Anaerocolumna chitinilytica: one gene and its partner. Each later gene encodes a partner of the first gene's protein in a complex. Links are inferred from orthologs where the notes say so. Each region holds a gene or a part of one and is shown in the gene's direction. Other genes may lie near its edges.

Region 1 (9,375 bases):
GAGAGCGTAAGGGAGTTAAAAGATTTTTATAAGGTGGAACCAGAAAATATTATTATTATTTATGATGACATCAGCTTAGAGCCCGGTAAGCTGCGTTTGCGTACCAAAGGAAGTGCCGGAGGGCATAATGGGATTAAGAGCATCATTGCACACCTTGGAACAGAGAATTTCCCAAGAATCCGGATAGGTGTCGGTGATAAACCGTCCGGCTGGGACTTGGCGGATTATGTACTGTCCAGGTTTCCGAGTGATGAGCAGCCTATCATCAGAGAAGCTCTAGGGAAGACTTCCGAGGCAGTAAGGGCCATTCTGACAGAGGGAATGGAAGCGGCTATGAATCTATATAACAGAAAATAAGGAGGCACTTTCTTGAAAACCTTTATTAACCCATTGAGGGAACTGAAAGAATTTAACGAAATAAAGGATAGTATAAAACTGAAAAATACCCCCATTCAGATAACCGGGTGTATTGATTCACAGAAATGCCACCTCATCTATGGTCTGGGAGAGGAGTACTCCCAAAAACTGATTGTTACCTATAATGATTTAAAGGCAAAAGAAATTTGCGAAGATTATAAGCTCTATGATAAAAATGTTTATTTCTATCCTTCGAAGGATATTATTTTCTATAGTGCAGATATTCATGGTAATGCCATTGTCAGAGAAAGACTTAAGATATTAAAGAGATTATTGAACAAGGAACCGATTACCGTAGTAACCACCGTAGACGGCGGAATGGATAGAATACTTCCTTTGGAGTTCTTAAGAAAAAATATCATCACCCTAAAGGAAGGAGAGCCCTGCGATTTATCAAAGCTGCAGGCGGCTTTAGTTCACCTTGGCTATGAGAGAGAAGCACAGGTGGAAGGCACAGGCCAATTTGCTGTAAGAGGAGGAATTCTTGATATCTTTCCCCCTGCGGAGGAATGCCCTTACCGTATCGAGTTCTGGGGGGATGAAATTGATTCCATCCGCTCCTTTGACGTGGATAGCCAGCGTTCTATTGAACGTCATGAGGAGCTTTCAGTATTTCCTGCAGCAGAGATTATCTTAAGTGATTCAAGGCTGGCAGCAGGACTTAAAAAACTGGAGGAAGAGAAGAAATCCCATGTTAAGAAATTAAGAGATCAGAGAAAGACAGAAGAAGCCTTTCGCATTCAGAATATTATAGATGAGTTTAAAGAGAACATAGAGAGCTTTCAGGGGTCTGTGGGGCTTGACAGCTATATTCGCTATTTCTATGAGGAAACCGTATCCTTTTTTGAGTATTTTACCAGGGAAAATTCTTTGGTATTCTTGGATGAGGCCGTAAGAATTCAAGAGAGAGGCGAGGCTGTTGAAACCGAGTTTCGGGAAGGTATGATAGGAAGAATTGAAAAAGGTTATATTCTTCCCGGTCAGAGCGATGCCGTATATAGCTACAAAGAGCTATTAGCAGGCTTAAATCAAAAGAATCTTCTGCTACTTAGCACCATGGATATGAGGATTCCTTCCTTTACGGTTAAGAGAAAATGGGATATGACGGTTCGTTCTGTCAATCCCTATAATAACAATTTTGACATTCTGGTGCAGGATTTGCTGAAATGGAAGAAGAGCGGATATAAGGTCTTGCTGCTTTCGCCCTCCAGAACCAGGGCAAAACGTCTGTCTGAGGACTTAAGAGAGCATGAACTGAATGCCTTTTACAGTGAAGACATGGACAGGGTCATTCAAAAAGGTGAGATTATGGTAGCAGGGGGGAACCTTCACAAAGGATTTGAATACCCCCTTATTAACCTTGTTGTTATTTCTGAAAGCGATATCTTTGGTGCCGAGAAGAAGAAAAAGAAAAAGGTCAGAGAGTATGACGGAAATAAGATTCAAAGCTTTGCGGACCTTAATATTGGTGATTATGTAGTCCATGAAAATCACGGCCTTGGAATATACAGAGGTATCGAGAAAATAGAAGTTGACAAGGTGATAAAAGATTATATTAAGATTGAGTACGGCGGAGGCGGTGTTCTCTATATTCTTGCCACAGGTCTTGACGTTATCCAAAAATATGCCGGTGCGGATGCGGGAAAACACAAGCTGAATAAGTTGAATTCCGTGGAATGGAAGAATACCAAGACGAAGGTAAAGAGTGCCGTAAAAGAGATTGCCAAGGAACTGGTTGAGTTATATGCCAAGCGGCAGCAGAAGGAGGGATATGCCTTTAATACAGATACCGTATGGCAGAATGAATTTGAAGAAATGTTCCCCTATGAAGAAACGGATGATCAGTTAAGAGCTATTGAAGAGACCAAGAGGGACATGGAAAGCAATAAGATAATGGATAGGCTTGTTTGCGGAGATGTAGGCTATGGTAAAACAGAAATCGCCATAAGAGCTGCCTTTAAAGCAGTTGCGGATGGGAAACAGGTGGTGGTTTTAGTTCCTACAACCATATTAGCCCAGCAGCACTATAATACCTTTGTCCAGAGAATGATGGACTTCCCTGTAAGTATAGATATGCTCTCCCGCTTTAAGACTCCTGCCCAGCAGAAATCTGTCATAGAAAGAGTGAAAAAAGGAAGCCTTGATATACTTATCGGAACCCATAGAGTTCTATCAAAGGATATTCAGTTTAAAAACTTAGGTCTTTTAATAGTAGACGAGGAGCAGCGCTTTGGTGTTACTCATAAAGAGAAAATTAAGCAGATAAAGGGAGATGTGGATGTCCTTACACTGACTGCCACTCCTATTCCAAGAACTCTCCATATGAGCCTGATCGGTATCCGTGATATGAGTGTCCTGACAGAACCTCCGGTAGACAGAATGCCCATTCAGACCTTTGTCTTAGAGCATAATGAGGAAATAATCAGAGAAGCTATCCACCGAGAGCTGGCAAGGGACGGACAGGTTTACTATGTGTATAACCGTGTTAACGGCATTGATGAAGTAGCTGCCAAGATTGCCAATCTGGTGCCGGAAGCCAATGTATCCTTTGCCCATGGACAGATGAGTGAAAGAGAATTAGAGCGTATTATGTTCAGCTTTATCAATGGAGAAATAGACGTATTGGTATCTACTACAATTATTGAAACCGGCCTTGATATCTCCAATGTAAATACTATGATTATTGATGATGCAGACCGGCTTGGACTATCCCAGCTCTATCAGTTAAGAGGAAGGGTAGGCAGAAGCAACCGTACCTCCTATGCATTTTTAATGTACCGAAGGGATAAGATGCTAAAGGAAATTGCGGAGAAAAGGCTTCAAGCTATTAAGGAATTCACTGAGCTTGGCTCCGGCTTTAAGATAGCAATGAGAGACTTAGAAATCAGAGGCGCAGGTAATCTTTTAGGAGCCCAGCAGAGCGGTCACATGGAAGCAGTAGGTTATGATCTATACTGTAAGATGCTCAATGATGCCATAAAATCCATGAAAGGTGAGATTTCAGAGGAGGAGACTTTTGAAACAGCCGTAGACATGGATGTAGATGCTTATATCCCTGCTACCTATATTAAAAATGAATTTCAGAAACTGGATGTATATAAGAGAATTGCAGATATTAATACGGAAGAGGATTTCCTTGATATGCAGGAAGAGCTGGTAGACCGCTTTGGCGACATGCCTTCCAGTGTAAATAATCTTTTAAATATCGCCCACATCAGGTCCATCGCCCACAGTGTTTATGTAACTTCACTGGTTTATAAAGGGGAGGAAATCAAGTTTGTAATGTTTCCTAAGGCAAAGCTGGCAGTAGAAAGGATACCGGAACTAGTTAAGAGGAATGAACCTTTCTTCAAGCTGATACCTGAAACGAATCCATATTTTCTCTATTCCATTAAGAAACCACAGGGTAAGGGAAAGCTGGATGCATTAAGTGTATTTGAACTGATAAAGAAGATTTTAGAGGACTTGAAGCTGTTGCTTGAAACCGAATAATCGCGTATAATGAAGAGGTGCTATAAGGCCCATGATTGTTGTGGCAAAGGTCAGCTAACAGCTGCTGATAAATGAAGATACTATGTTGATGTGTTTGAAAGAATGGAGTTTTCATGAAGAAATTATTAAAAAGGTGTGGATGTTTATTAATAGCTTCCGCCCTGTTATTAAATCTTACCGGGTGTAAGGATAAAACAGAGGGACAAAAGTCAGCCGTGACGCCGACACCGTCCGTACAGGGAGCGAAAGATTACAGTGATGAGGATACGAAAGCAAATAGGGGAGACCTGGTAGTAACCATAGGAAATAATAAAGTATATTTCAATGAAGCTATGCTCTACATTCAGTTCATGAAGGCTCAATATGAATCCTACTTCGGAGATCAGATTTGGAGTTATAATCTTGGCGACAATACAACTTTTGAAGATAAAGCGAAGGAAGAGGTCTTAAATTTAATAACCCAGACAAAGATAATTCTGGACAAATCAAGTGGTTATAATGTAGCTCTTTCAGAGGAAGAAGAAGCAGCTGTTCAAGAAAAGGCAGCCAATTATTTTGACGGCATTACAGAGGAAGATAAGGAAAAGTACGGATTTACAGAAGACCTTGTCCGCAAGTTCTACAGAGAGAATGCCATTTATCAGAAGGTCTATGATGCTGTTACCATGGATGTGGATACGGATGTCTCTGATGAGGAAGCCAAACAGATTACCGTTGACCAGATACTTATAAAAACTACGGTCCAAAAGAATGGTGTGGACGAGCCGATGACAGAGGCAGAGAAAAAGACCGCTTATAACCGTGCTGCAGCGCTTCTTAAGGATGCAAAAAAGACTTTGGACTTTAAAAAGTTTGCCGAGGCAAACACAGAGGATACCGGTGTGGAATACACCTTTGGAAAAGGTGATATGGTAAAGGAATTTGAAAATGCCGCCTTTGACCTTAAAACCGGAGAGTTAAGTGCAGTTGTTGAGAGTAAATACGGCTATCATATCATTTACTGTGTCAATGACTTTGATAAAGATGCTACCCTTGAAAAGAAAGAAAAGATTATAGAAGACCGTCAGAATGAGCTCTTTAAGAAACTCTATGACCAGTGGTCGAACAATTATAAGGTAGAAGTAAAAGAGAAGGCATGGACGAAACTGATCCTTCGAAATGAAGAGTCAGATACCCAAGATGCTACCGTATCCCCTACGGTATCCAATGAACCTACAGCTACACCTTAGAAAGCAAACTCTGGTACTTTGATATTTTAACCAATAGATAAGCAAGAAGTATTCCAAGGACAATACCACCCAATACATCGGAAGGGTAATGAACGAAGAGATATATTCTTGAGAAACCGATAAGGGCAGCGACAGTATAAAAAAAGATACCGCTGCTCTTTTGTCTGTAATAAAGAATGGTTGCAGCTGTAAAGGAAGACATAGTGTGCCCTGATGGAAAAGAATAGGAAATAGGAGGGTTAATCAGGGGTTTATAGCCTGTAAACTCCATAAAAGGCCGCTCTCTTGCGATAAAAGGTTTTAGTATTCCGTCGCATAACAACGCTTCCAGAAAAAGTGCAAGGCATAGCAGGATGCCCCATCTGCGGTCCTTTCTTGTCAGAAGCAGAACGATAGCAAGAGTAAGCCAAAGTTGAGATGAATTCCCAAGTGTAGTAAAGAACACCATAAGTTTATCCAGAAATGGTGAATGCATCGTATGTGCAATAAATAGAAGAATGAAATTGTCTATATACTTAAGAGCTGATATCATACGCACCTCATATGGAACTGCCATCCTAACTATATGATAGCAGAAGTGAAATCATGCTGCAATTTCAAAATTGCTTTAGATAGTTTGCAGTTGTATGATTACCTAGAAAGCAGGATTTATGAGATTAAGAAATATAAAGTTAATATTAGCCTATGATGGAAACAGGTATGCAGGCTGGCAGAGACTAAAGGGAGAAAAAGGGAAAAGGTCGGTTCAGTCTGTGTTAGAGGAATCCCTTTCCCTGGTACTACAGGAAGATATTCGGATAACAGGCTCCGGAAGGACAGATAAAGGAGTTCATGCAATGGGGCAAGCTGCGAATTTTAAGTGTCATACAGAGCTTGCAACGCCCCAGCTTCAAGCACTGACCAATAAAGTACTGCCGGAAGATATCAGGATCTTGGATGCAAAAGAAGTCCCAATGGCTTTTCACAGCAGAAAAAGTGCAATAACAAAGACCTACGAATATCATGTCGAAATTGGGAAAATACCTTCTGTTTTTCATAGAGGGTATGTTTATGCAATTGAGAAAGAACTTGATATGAAGGCCATGAAAGAGGCAGCAGGGCTGCTTTTGGGAACACATGATTTCAGGGCCTTTTCTTCTGAAAAAAGAGAAGATTATAACACGATCAGAAGAATTGACAGTATTCTGGTTGAGCCTTTTATCTTATCAGAATACATTTGCTCAAAACAGGTAAGAATATCCGTCACAGGCAATGGATTTCTTTACAATATGGTGCGAATCATAGTCGGGACGCTGTTAGAGATAGGATTACAGGAGCGAAAGGCAGAAGATATTATCCATATTTTTGAGAGCGGAAAAAGGGAAAATGCCGGGGTAACACTTCCTCCGGAAGGGTTGTATTTAAAAGAAGTAACATTTCCTGTCGAAATCAATTTTAAGATAAAATAATCCAACAATGTATAATTTATTCCTTTTGACAAACAATAATAACCATAAGTACCACATTATGAATAGCATGCAAAATGGAGGATTAAACAATGAAAGCAACAGGAATCGTTAGAAGAATAGATGATTTGGGACGTGTTGTCGTGCCAAAGGAAATTCGCCGTACTTTAAGGATCAGAGAAGGAGATCCTCTTGAGATTTTCACAGACAGAGAAGGCGAAATTATTCTTAAAAAATATTCTCCCATCGGAGAGTTGGGCCAATTTGCCAAGCAGTATGCAGATTCCCTGGCCCAGACCACAGGGCATGTTATTGCCATATCCGATAAAGACCAGTTCGTAGCTGCATCCGGCAGTATGAAGAGAGAATTGCTTGCAAAAGCCATAACCCCTGAACTGGAGCGTGTTATTGAGGAAAGAGAAAATATATTGGCCTCAAAAGAAGATAAGAATTTTATACACATTGTTGCTGATGATGACACCGAGTATACTAGTCAGGTAATTTGGCCAATTATCAGTGAAGGGGATGCCATTGGGGCAGTAATCGTGCTTACAAAGGATCCGAAAGTAAAATTTGGAGATGTAGAAAATAAGCTTGCAAGTACCGCAGCTTACTTTTTGGGAAGGCAAATGGAACAATAATGGATGGGGCACTGCATTATACTCAGAACAACTACGGTTGTGAACAGGTAAACATGCAGGGCCCTTTTTGCTATCTTCCTACGCAATAATGATAAAACCCCTTCTCTTACAAAACTTGCGAGTTGTTAGGACTGGCCATAGAAAACTAATCATGCACGGAAGCGGTACTGGATGGTGATATTACTGCTTCTTTAGTATTTTAATGAAATCATTCGTTAGAGCCTTTCCTTTTGATTTACCCAGATAACCTATACGATATGGGATATCGTCGATTATTATCTTATCAGTTCCAGTCAGATCAATTGAATGGTCACTGGTTTTTATACTTATATAATCTCTTCCGCCTATAGTTGTATTATTTTTAGTGAAAGTACTTAATGATATATGATAGTAATATTTCTCAAACAATTTACAAAAGTCTTTGTATTCATCAGAGCTACTTGAAAAGTCATATGTGTAAATTTTCTGATGGGGCCCATTTCTGATGTCTCTTGTTCCTTCAATGTGAATTACCTGTAGTGGCATACTATTTTTATCAGAGATCAGCGGTTTTAGCGAGATTGGTCTAAGAAGGTACAATATGATTAATAGTATAATTAATAAGCTGATCCTAAAAAATAACGTTCTCTTTTTCATAAATTTACCCTCCCAGCCAATAGCTTTGTATTTTTTTCATAAGTTTTACCCTGATTCAACATTTTTTTAAAAGGCTTATGAGTTATAATATTAGAGAATTTACAGCATTCAACTGTATATGATTAAATATAAAGAAAATATAGTTATAAAAAGTATAACATATAAAAATTTATATGACTAGTAAAATAGTTGTATCGTTATTTTGTATAGAAACCGGCATTTAATTTTAATTTACAGATTTTTATGGTAAAGGTATAATAAAAATAACAATTTGACTAATACTTACAAAAAGGTGATAAAATTATGGATAAGAAGTATACCTTCGATGAATTTATGGATATTATTAGATACCTGCGCAGTGAGAACGGCTGCCCCTGGGACAGGAAGCAGACCCATGAAAGTCTGGACAAGTATATGTTGGAAGAAGCCTATGAAAGTGTTGAGGCTATTCGTAACGGTGATAAGGAAAATCTTTGTGAAGAGCTGGGAGATGTCCTTTTACAGATCGCTCTCCATGCCGTCATTGCAGAGGAGGAAAAGGAATTTACAATAGAGGATATTATCTCAGAAGAAAGTCTTAAGATGATAAGACGGCATCCCCACGTATTTAACGAAAAGGAAGACATTGATGCCGACCAGGTGGTTCAGAACTGGGATGAGATAAAAAAACAGGAAAAGGAACAAAAAAGTACAGCAGATACCCTAAATAGTATTCCGTTGGCACTGCCGGCCCTTATGAGAGCCGAAAAGGCAATTAAGAGAGCTGCAGTTGTAACAGATACGGCGAAAACAACCTCCGAAACAACAAAAACGATAGATTGGGAAAAGGAGAAGGAAGAGGAGGTTCGAGAGGCTTTTAACAGCCTTACAAACAGCCTTTTTGACATAAAAAATAAGTGGGAAGAGAAGGATGAGAGAGGATTGGAGGAGAATTTTGAAAATATGCTGTTCCAAATAGTAAATATGTCCGTATTTTTGCAGTTAAATGCAGAAAATTCCTTGACAAATGCCACTAATAAGTTTATAAATAGATTTGTAGATATCGAAGGACTTACAGAGAAAAAACCACAAGTTTAGCCGATATACCAATGCCTGAAAAAGACATTGAGGAACATGAAAATAATCCTAATGGTTATTTTACAAATATCAATTACTTTTAGAGGAGGAGTTAAATCCATGAACAAAGCTGAATTAGTTGCAGCAATTGCAGAAAAAACCGAATTATCCAAGAAAGATTCAGAGAAAGCATTAAAGGCTTTTATTGATGTAGTTACAGAAGAACTTACAAAAGGTGAGAAGGTACAGTTAGTTGGCTTCGGAACTTTTGAAGTTTCTGAAAGACCTGAAAGAACCGGAAGAAACCCTCAGACCAAAGAGGCTATAACAATTGCAGCATCTAAAGCTCCCAAGTTCAAAGCCGGAAAAGCTTTAAAAGATGTAATCAACGCATAGGAAGAGCTAACCAAAGAAGCTGTTGTTAAGAATCGTGTTCACCTTGAAGGTAATAAAATGCCA
Region 2 (7,081 bases), 400 kb from region 1 along the record:
AATCTTTGCAGGAGCAATTCAGGACTATAAAAAAGGAACTCTGGTTGGTACTACAAGCTTTGGAAAAGGGATTGTTCAATCTATTCTGCCTTTAAATGACGGTACGGCTATTAAAGTAACTGTTTCCAAGTACTATACGCCAAAGGGCAGAAACATCCATAAGATAGGAATTACACCGGATGTAACTATTGAATTAAAAGAATCCCTTCGTCAGAAAGTAGTAATTGATAAGAAGGAAGATAATCAGCTTCAAAAAGCATTACAGATTCTGAATAAGCAGATAAAAGAAGCAAAATAAATGAATGAATTAAAACACTGCTTTGATGTTAAGCGGTGAGGTATAGATACTGAAAATTTTGTGGAAAAGAAGACACTAGCTGCGGTGAGAGTTACAGTAAATTGTAACAAGAAAACCGTTGTCTGTTGTCTTCTTTTTTACATGAAAGAGCAGAACAGACATTCGAAAAAATATTGCATTCAAATTTTAGATATGATATAATGACTTGAAATTATTCGATATTTGGAAAAAATATATATTTAACATAGAAAAAGCGGCCAGTCAGAAAGGATGGGAATATGAGTGATTTTAAGCTAGTGTCGGAATTTGCACCGACAGGAGACCAGCCGGAAGCCATACAGCAGCTTGTGAAAGGGTTTCAGGAAGGAAATCAATTTGAGACCTTGCTTGGAGTTACAGGGTCCGGTAAGACCTTTACCATGGCAAATGTAATACAGGCCTTAAACCGCCCTACTCTTATCATTGCCCATAATAAGACTCTGGCGGCACAGCTTTATGGAGAATTTAAAGAGTTCTTTCCTCAAAATGCAGTGGAGTACTTTGTAAGTTATTATGATTATTACCAGCCGGAGGCATATGTTCCTTCTTCGGACACTTATATTGAGAAGGATTCCGCCATTAACGATGAGATTGATAAGCTGCGCCACTCCGCAACAGCGGCACTCTCTGAAAGAAGAGATGTTATTATTGTAGCCAGTGTTTCCTGTATTTATGGATTAGGTGATCCCATTGATTATCAGGAGATGGTTATTTCTTTGCGCCCGGGTATGACAAGAGAACGTGACGATGTATTAAGAAAGCTGGTAGATCTGCAGTATACAAGAAATAATATGGATTTTAAGCGCGGTAGTTTCCGGGTAAATGGAGATGTAGTAGAGATATTTCCCGTTACCTCCGATGACAGGGCAATCCGTGTCGAGTTTTTTGGAGACGAGATAGACCGTATTTCAGAAATTGATGTGCTTACAGGCGAGATTAAGTGTACATTGGAGCACATCGCAATCTTTCCGGCCTCCCATTATGTTGTATCCCAGGAAAAATTAGAAGAGGCTATCAAGACCATTCAGGAAGAACTGGAAGAAAGAGTTCGCTATTTTAAGAGTGAGGATAAGCTGTTAGAAGCCCAAAGAATCTCAGAGAGAACAAATTTTGATATTGAAATGCTTCGAGAAACCGGTTTTTGCTCCGGAATTGAGAATTACTCCAGACATTTGTCAGGACAGGCTCCCGGCAGTACACCTCATACCCTGATAGACTATTTCCCGGATGATTTCTTAATTATAGTGGACGAGTCTCATATTACAGTACCCCAGGTTAGAGGGATGTATGCAGGAGACCAGGCAAGAAAAAGTACTCTGGTGGATTATGGTTTTCGTTTACCATCAGCCAAAGATAACAGGCCTCTGAACTTCCAGGAATTTGAGAGTAAGATTAATCAGATGCTTTTTGTGTCAGCGACTCCTTCTGTCTATGAACAGACCCATGAGCTCTTACGTACAGAACAGATTATAAGACCTACCGGGCTTTTGGATCCGGAAGTATTCGTGAGACCTGTTAACGGACAGATTGATGACCTGGTAAGTGAGATAAAGAAGGAAGTAGCGAAGAAGAATAAGATATTGGTAACGACTTTGACGAAGAGAATGGCAGAGGATCTGACTGACTACATGAGAGAAGTAGGTATCAGAGTAAAATATCTTCATTCAGATATTGATACGTTGGAGCGCTCCGAAATCATCAGAGACATGCGCCTTGATGTCTTTGATGTTCTTGTCGGTATCAACCTGTTACGAGAAGGACTTGATATACCGGAGATTACACTGGTGGCAATTTTGGATGCCGATAAAGAAGGCTTCCTGCGTTCTGAAACTTCTTTGATTCAGACAATTGGCCGTGCCGCCCGTAACTCAGAGGGACGGGTAATCATGTACGCCGATAATATGACGGAGTCCATGCACAAGGCTATATCCGAGACCAACCGAAGAAGGGCTATCCAGCAGCAGTACAATGAAGAACATGGAATTACCCCTACCACCATTCAGAAAAAGGTAAGAGAATTAATCAGCATCTCCAAGAAAGCCAGCAAAGATCTCTATAAGATGGATAAAGATCCGGAATCCATGACACGTAAAGAATTAGAAGCGGTTGTTAAGAAGATCAGCAAAGACATGCAGACAGCTGCAGCTGAACTGAACTTTGAATTGGCAGCCCAGTTAAGAGATCAATTACTGGAATTAAAGAAACAGCTTAATGAGATGGAGAAAGACTAGAAAGAGACTAGAAGAATACTAGAATAAGGCTCAGGAATATATGGGATTGACTTCTTTGATAGAGGGACATAAGTGATTTGTTCTGCCAGTTTTTGGACCAAGATGAACTTATTTAGAATTGGGACAATTTGGAGTATTATGAAATGGGTCATTCACTGGTATAATTAAGAATTGCAGGCTTGGTATCTTTTTATATCATATGAAGAATAGGTAACTGGCGGGTTAGACTTAGTTTATATTTTTTAGATTGTAATTGCATATACGAGATTGAAAATATATAGTAATTGCATATATGAGGATGGAAAATATATAATAACTGTATATATGAGATTTGAAAATATATTGTAATTGTATATATGAGATTTGAAAATATATTATTAAGTGTTTAATTAGATGTTTGATGTTGAAATTACAAATTTGATGTTAAATAATATGTTCGTAATTGAACTTATGTATCTGAGAGTGTAATTAAATCTCTGAGAACAAACTATATATATTCCTGGTTTAAATAAGAAAAATATAATTAAGATAGTCCAATAAATTAAGAAGTTAAAAATTGATGATAAGTCGATCGAAAGAAAAGGCAAGGATAAGGAAGAGAGGCAACAATGGCTGATAAAAAGCATTATATCAAAATCAGAGGAGCGAAGGAACATAATTTAAAAAACATCAGTGTCAATATTCCAAGAGATGAGTTTGTCGTATTAACAGGACTTAGTGGTTCAGGTAAGTCCTCTCTGGCTTTTGATACCATATACGCAGAGGGACAGAGAAGATACATGGAGTCCCTCTCCTCATATGCGAGACAGTTCCTGGGGCAGATGGAGAAACCCAATGTAGAGAGCATTGAGGGTCTTTCCCCTGCTATCTCCATTGATCAGAAATCAACCAACCGGAATCCACGTTCTACGGTGGGAACAGTTACGGAGATTTATGATTATTTCCGTCTGCTTTATGCCAGAGTGGGTATACCGCACTGTCCGAAGTGTGGCAAGGAGATTAAGAAGCAGACTGTAGATCAGATGGTTGATGAAATCATGCGCTTAAAGGAAGGCAGCAGGATTCAGCTTTTAGCACCTGTTGTCAGGGGAAGAAAAGGAGAGCATGTAAAGCTTCTGGAACAAGCGAAAAAGAGCGGCTATATCCGTGTAATGGTAGACGGTAACCTTTATGAGCTGACAGAAGATATTAAGCTGGATAAGAATATTAAACATAATATTGAGATTATTATAGACCGTCTGATTGTAAAATCCGGAATAGAAAAGAGATTATCAGACTCCATCGAAAGTGTATTAAAATTGTCAGAAGGGCTTTTAATTGTAGATGTAGGCGGAGAAGAAACACTAAGCTTCAGCCAGAATTTTGCCTGCCCTGATTGCAATATCAGTATCGAAGAGATTGAACCCAGAAGTTTTTCCTTCAATAACCCCTTTGGTGCCTGCCCGGAATGCCATGGACTTGGAAACAAAATGGAATTCGCAGAAGAGCTTATTATACCCGACGGCTCCTTAAGCCTTGCAGAAGGCGCCATTGCAGTACTTGGCTGGCAGTCTGCAACGGATAAGTCAAGTTATACAAGGTGTACGCTGGAAGCCCTTGCAAAGGAATACAAATTCAGCCTGGAGACACCTTATGATGACTTGCCGGAGAACATCAAACACATGATTATGCATGGAACCGGCGGAAAAGTAGTAAAGGTAAAGTATAAGGGACAAAGAGGCGAAGGTGTATACGATGTAGCCTTTGAAGGTCTGATTCGTAATGTAGAAAGACGTTACAGAGAGACCGGTTCTGAGAGCACAAGACAGGAATATGAAACCTTTATGAAGACCACACCTTGTAAAGAATGTGGTGGCAGAAGGTTAAAGAGAGGCTCTCTTGCAGTAACCATAGGGAATAAGAATATCTCAGAAGTAACTGATTATTCAATCAGAGATTTAAGTTCCTTTATGAATAACCTGGAATTAAGCCCGACACAGTTAAAGATCGGTGAACTTGTCCTGAAAGAAATAAGAGCAAGAGTAGGATTCCTAATGGATGTAGGACTTGATTATCTGTCCTTATCTAGAGCTACGGGAAGCTTGTCTGGCGGCGAGGCCCAAAGAATCCGTCTTGCCACTCAGATTGGTTCGGGACTTGTAGGAGTTGCCTATATCCTGGATGAGCCCAGCATCGGTCTTCACCAGAGGGACAACGATAAGTTATTAAAGACATTAAAGAACCTGAAGGAATTGGGAAATACCCTGATTGTAGTAGAGCATGACGAAGATACGATGTTTGCTGCCGATTATATTATCGATATCGGACCTGGTGCAGGAGAGCATGGTGGAGAAGTGATTGCCGAAGGTACTGCTGAAGAGATTATGAAAGTAGAGGAATCCATCACAGGAGCTTATCTTAGCGGCAGAATTAAGATACCCGTACCCGATGAAAGAAGACAACCCACAGGTTATCTGACCATAAAGGGAGCCAGTGAGAATAACCTTAAGAATGTTACGGTAGATATTCCCCTGGGAGTAATGACTTGTGTAACCGGAGTATCCGGTTCCGGTAAGAGTTCCCTGGTAACGGAAATCCTTCATAAACGCTTATCCAGAGACTTGAACAGGGCACGCTGTATCCCAGGTAAACACCAGGAGATGATAGGAATAGACAGATTGGATAAAGTAATTAATATAGACCAGTCACCGATCGGCAGGACACCAAGATCCAATCCGGCTACTTATACAGGTGTGTTTGACCAGATAAGAGATTTATTCTCCGCAACGGCAGATGCAAAGATGAAGGGATACAGCAAGGGAAGATTCAGCTTCAACGTAAAGGGCGGACGCTGTGAAGCCTGCTCAGGTGATGGTATCATTAAGATAGAGATGAACTTCCTGCCGGATGTTTATGTACCTTGTGAAGTCTGCGGCGGTAAACGTTATAACCGTGAAACTCTTGAAGTACGTTATAAGGGTAAGAACATTTATGATGTCCTTGATATGACAGTAGAAGAGGCTATGAAGTTCTTTGAGAATATGCCTTCTATCCGCAGAAAGATTGAAACTTTGTATGATGTAGGACTATCCTATATTCGCCTTGGACAACCTTCCACCACCTTATCCGGCGGAGAAGCACAAAGAATTAAGCTGGCAGCGGAGCTTAGTAAACGAAGCACCGGTAAGACCATCTACATCCTAGATGAACCGACCACCGGACTTCATTTTGCCGATGTTCATAAATTGATAGAGATATTAAGAAGACTTTCTGAGGGCGGCAATTCCGTTGTAGTCATTGAGCATAATCTGGATGTTATAAAGACAGCGGACTATATTATTGATATGGGGCCTGAAGGCGGCGACAAGGGCGGTACGGTTATCGCTAAGGGAACACCGGAAGAGGTTGCAGAGAACCCTGCTTCTTATACCGGATACTATATTAAGAAAATGCTTGAGGACCATAAGGAAGCAGCAGTGTAAAGAGCTTCTATATTCTTATATAGGTATGCTTAAGATTTAATTTGGATGTTAATTGTTTGTTTTACAGGATTTATTTAATAATATTGCAGTACCGGATTACACATGCGGTACTGCAATATTGGTTTTACAATATAAATGAAGGTATCTGTTTTGGGTTTTTGATAATTGTATTTGTATTTATTCTTTTTATTGTAGCTTTAATTCATTAACAGTAAGCAATAATTCATTAACAGTAAGCAATCTTATCCGTAAGATTTCAGAATAGATATAGTAGGTAGAGAGTGGAGAGTAGGTTCTAATATTAACAGATACAATTCATGAACAGGGATCATCTTCATTATATATACATTAAGAAAAGGAGGATTACTATGGAAGGTAACTTTTATGCCATGTTATCCAGAATGAAATACATTGAGCGCTGGGCTCTGATGCGTAATTCCAGGCCTGAGAATGTTTCAGAACATACTCTTGAAGTAAGTATTCTCTCCCATGCCCTTGCAGTAATCGGAAACAAACGGCTAGAGAAAAACTTGAATGGGGAGAGGGCCGCTTTAATTGCACTCTTTCATGATTCTACTGAAATAATCACTGGTGATATGCCAACACCTATTAAATATCATAATGGAAATATACAAGGTGCGTTCAAAGAAATAGAGAAAGAAGCAGCAAATAGACTTCTTCATATGCTTCCCGGAGACTTTTTCGAGGAATATGAATCACTATATTTTCAAAAAGAAGAAGATACATATCTCTGGAAGCTGGTGAAAGCTGCTGATAAGCTTTCTGCACTTATCAAATGTATTCAGGAAGAAAAAGCAGGCAATACTGAATTTGTAAATGCAAAAGAGAGTATTATAGTATCCTTAGAGGAGCTTGATTTAGAAGAAGCAAAGATTTTCATGGTTGATTTTCTGCCTTCCTATTATAGAAATCTGGATGAGCTTACACAGTCTTGAGGGCTACAGATAAATTAATAACTCTTAGACAAATGCATGGCGGAATATGATAATTCCGTCTTTTAGCATATTTGGGGACATTTGTAATGAGATTAT

What was found.
Region 2: the proteins of mfd (region 1) and uvrA are in contact, whole or in part, in a crystal structure (PDB 4DFC), measured with the Escherichia coli proteins. The link is inferred for Anaerocolumna chitinilytica from one-to-one orthologs.

What each region holds. Positions count from the first base shown.
Region 1 is NZ_AP023368.1:5,343,252-5,352,626, reverse strand. Bases 1-4,109 are described here. They hold mfd (transcription-repair coupling factor), read left to right. Parts: upstream 1-369; coding sequence 370-3,909; downstream 3,910-4,109. Other genes in these bases: bsdcttw_RS23685 (peptidylprolyl isomerase), read left to right, coding at 4,023-4,109; pth (aminoacyl-tRNA hydrolase), read left to right, coding at 1-357. In the rest of the region: more of bsdcttw_RS23685, read left to right, coding at 4,110-5,138; bsdcttw_RS23680 (phosphatase PAP2 family protein), read right to left, coding at 5,128-5,670; tRNA pseudouridine(38-40) synthase TruA, read left to right, coding at 5,789-6,586; spoVT (stage V sporulation protein T), read left to right, coding at 6,676-7,224; bsdcttw_RS23665 (hypothetical protein), read right to left, coding at 7,405-7,860; mazG (nucleoside triphosphate pyrophosphohydrolase), read left to right, coding at 8,164-8,937; bsdcttw_RS23655 (HU family DNA-binding protein), read left to right, coding at 9,037-9,312. UniProt on the Escherichia coli protein: Couples transcription and DNA repair by recognizing RNA polymerase (RNAP) stalled at DNA lesions. Mediates ATP-dependent release of RNAP and its truncated transcript from the DNA, and recruitment of nucleotide excision repair machinery to the damaged site.
Region 2 is NZ_AP023368.1:4,952,092-4,959,172, reverse strand. What follows is about bases 2,842-6,229. They hold uvrA (excinuclease ABC subunit UvrA), read left to right. Parts: upstream 2,842-3,176; coding sequence 3,177-6,029; downstream 6,030-6,229. Outside these bases: bsdcttw_RS21580 (S41 family peptidase), read left to right, coding at 1-298; excinuclease ABC subunit UvrB, read left to right, coding at 577-2,568; yfbR (5'-deoxynucleotidase), read left to right, coding at 6,398-6,985. UniProt on the Escherichia coli protein: The UvrABC repair system catalyzes the recognition and processing of DNA lesions. UvrA is an ATPase and a DNA-binding protein. A damage recognition complex composed of 2 UvrA and 2 UvrB subunits scans DNA for abnormalities.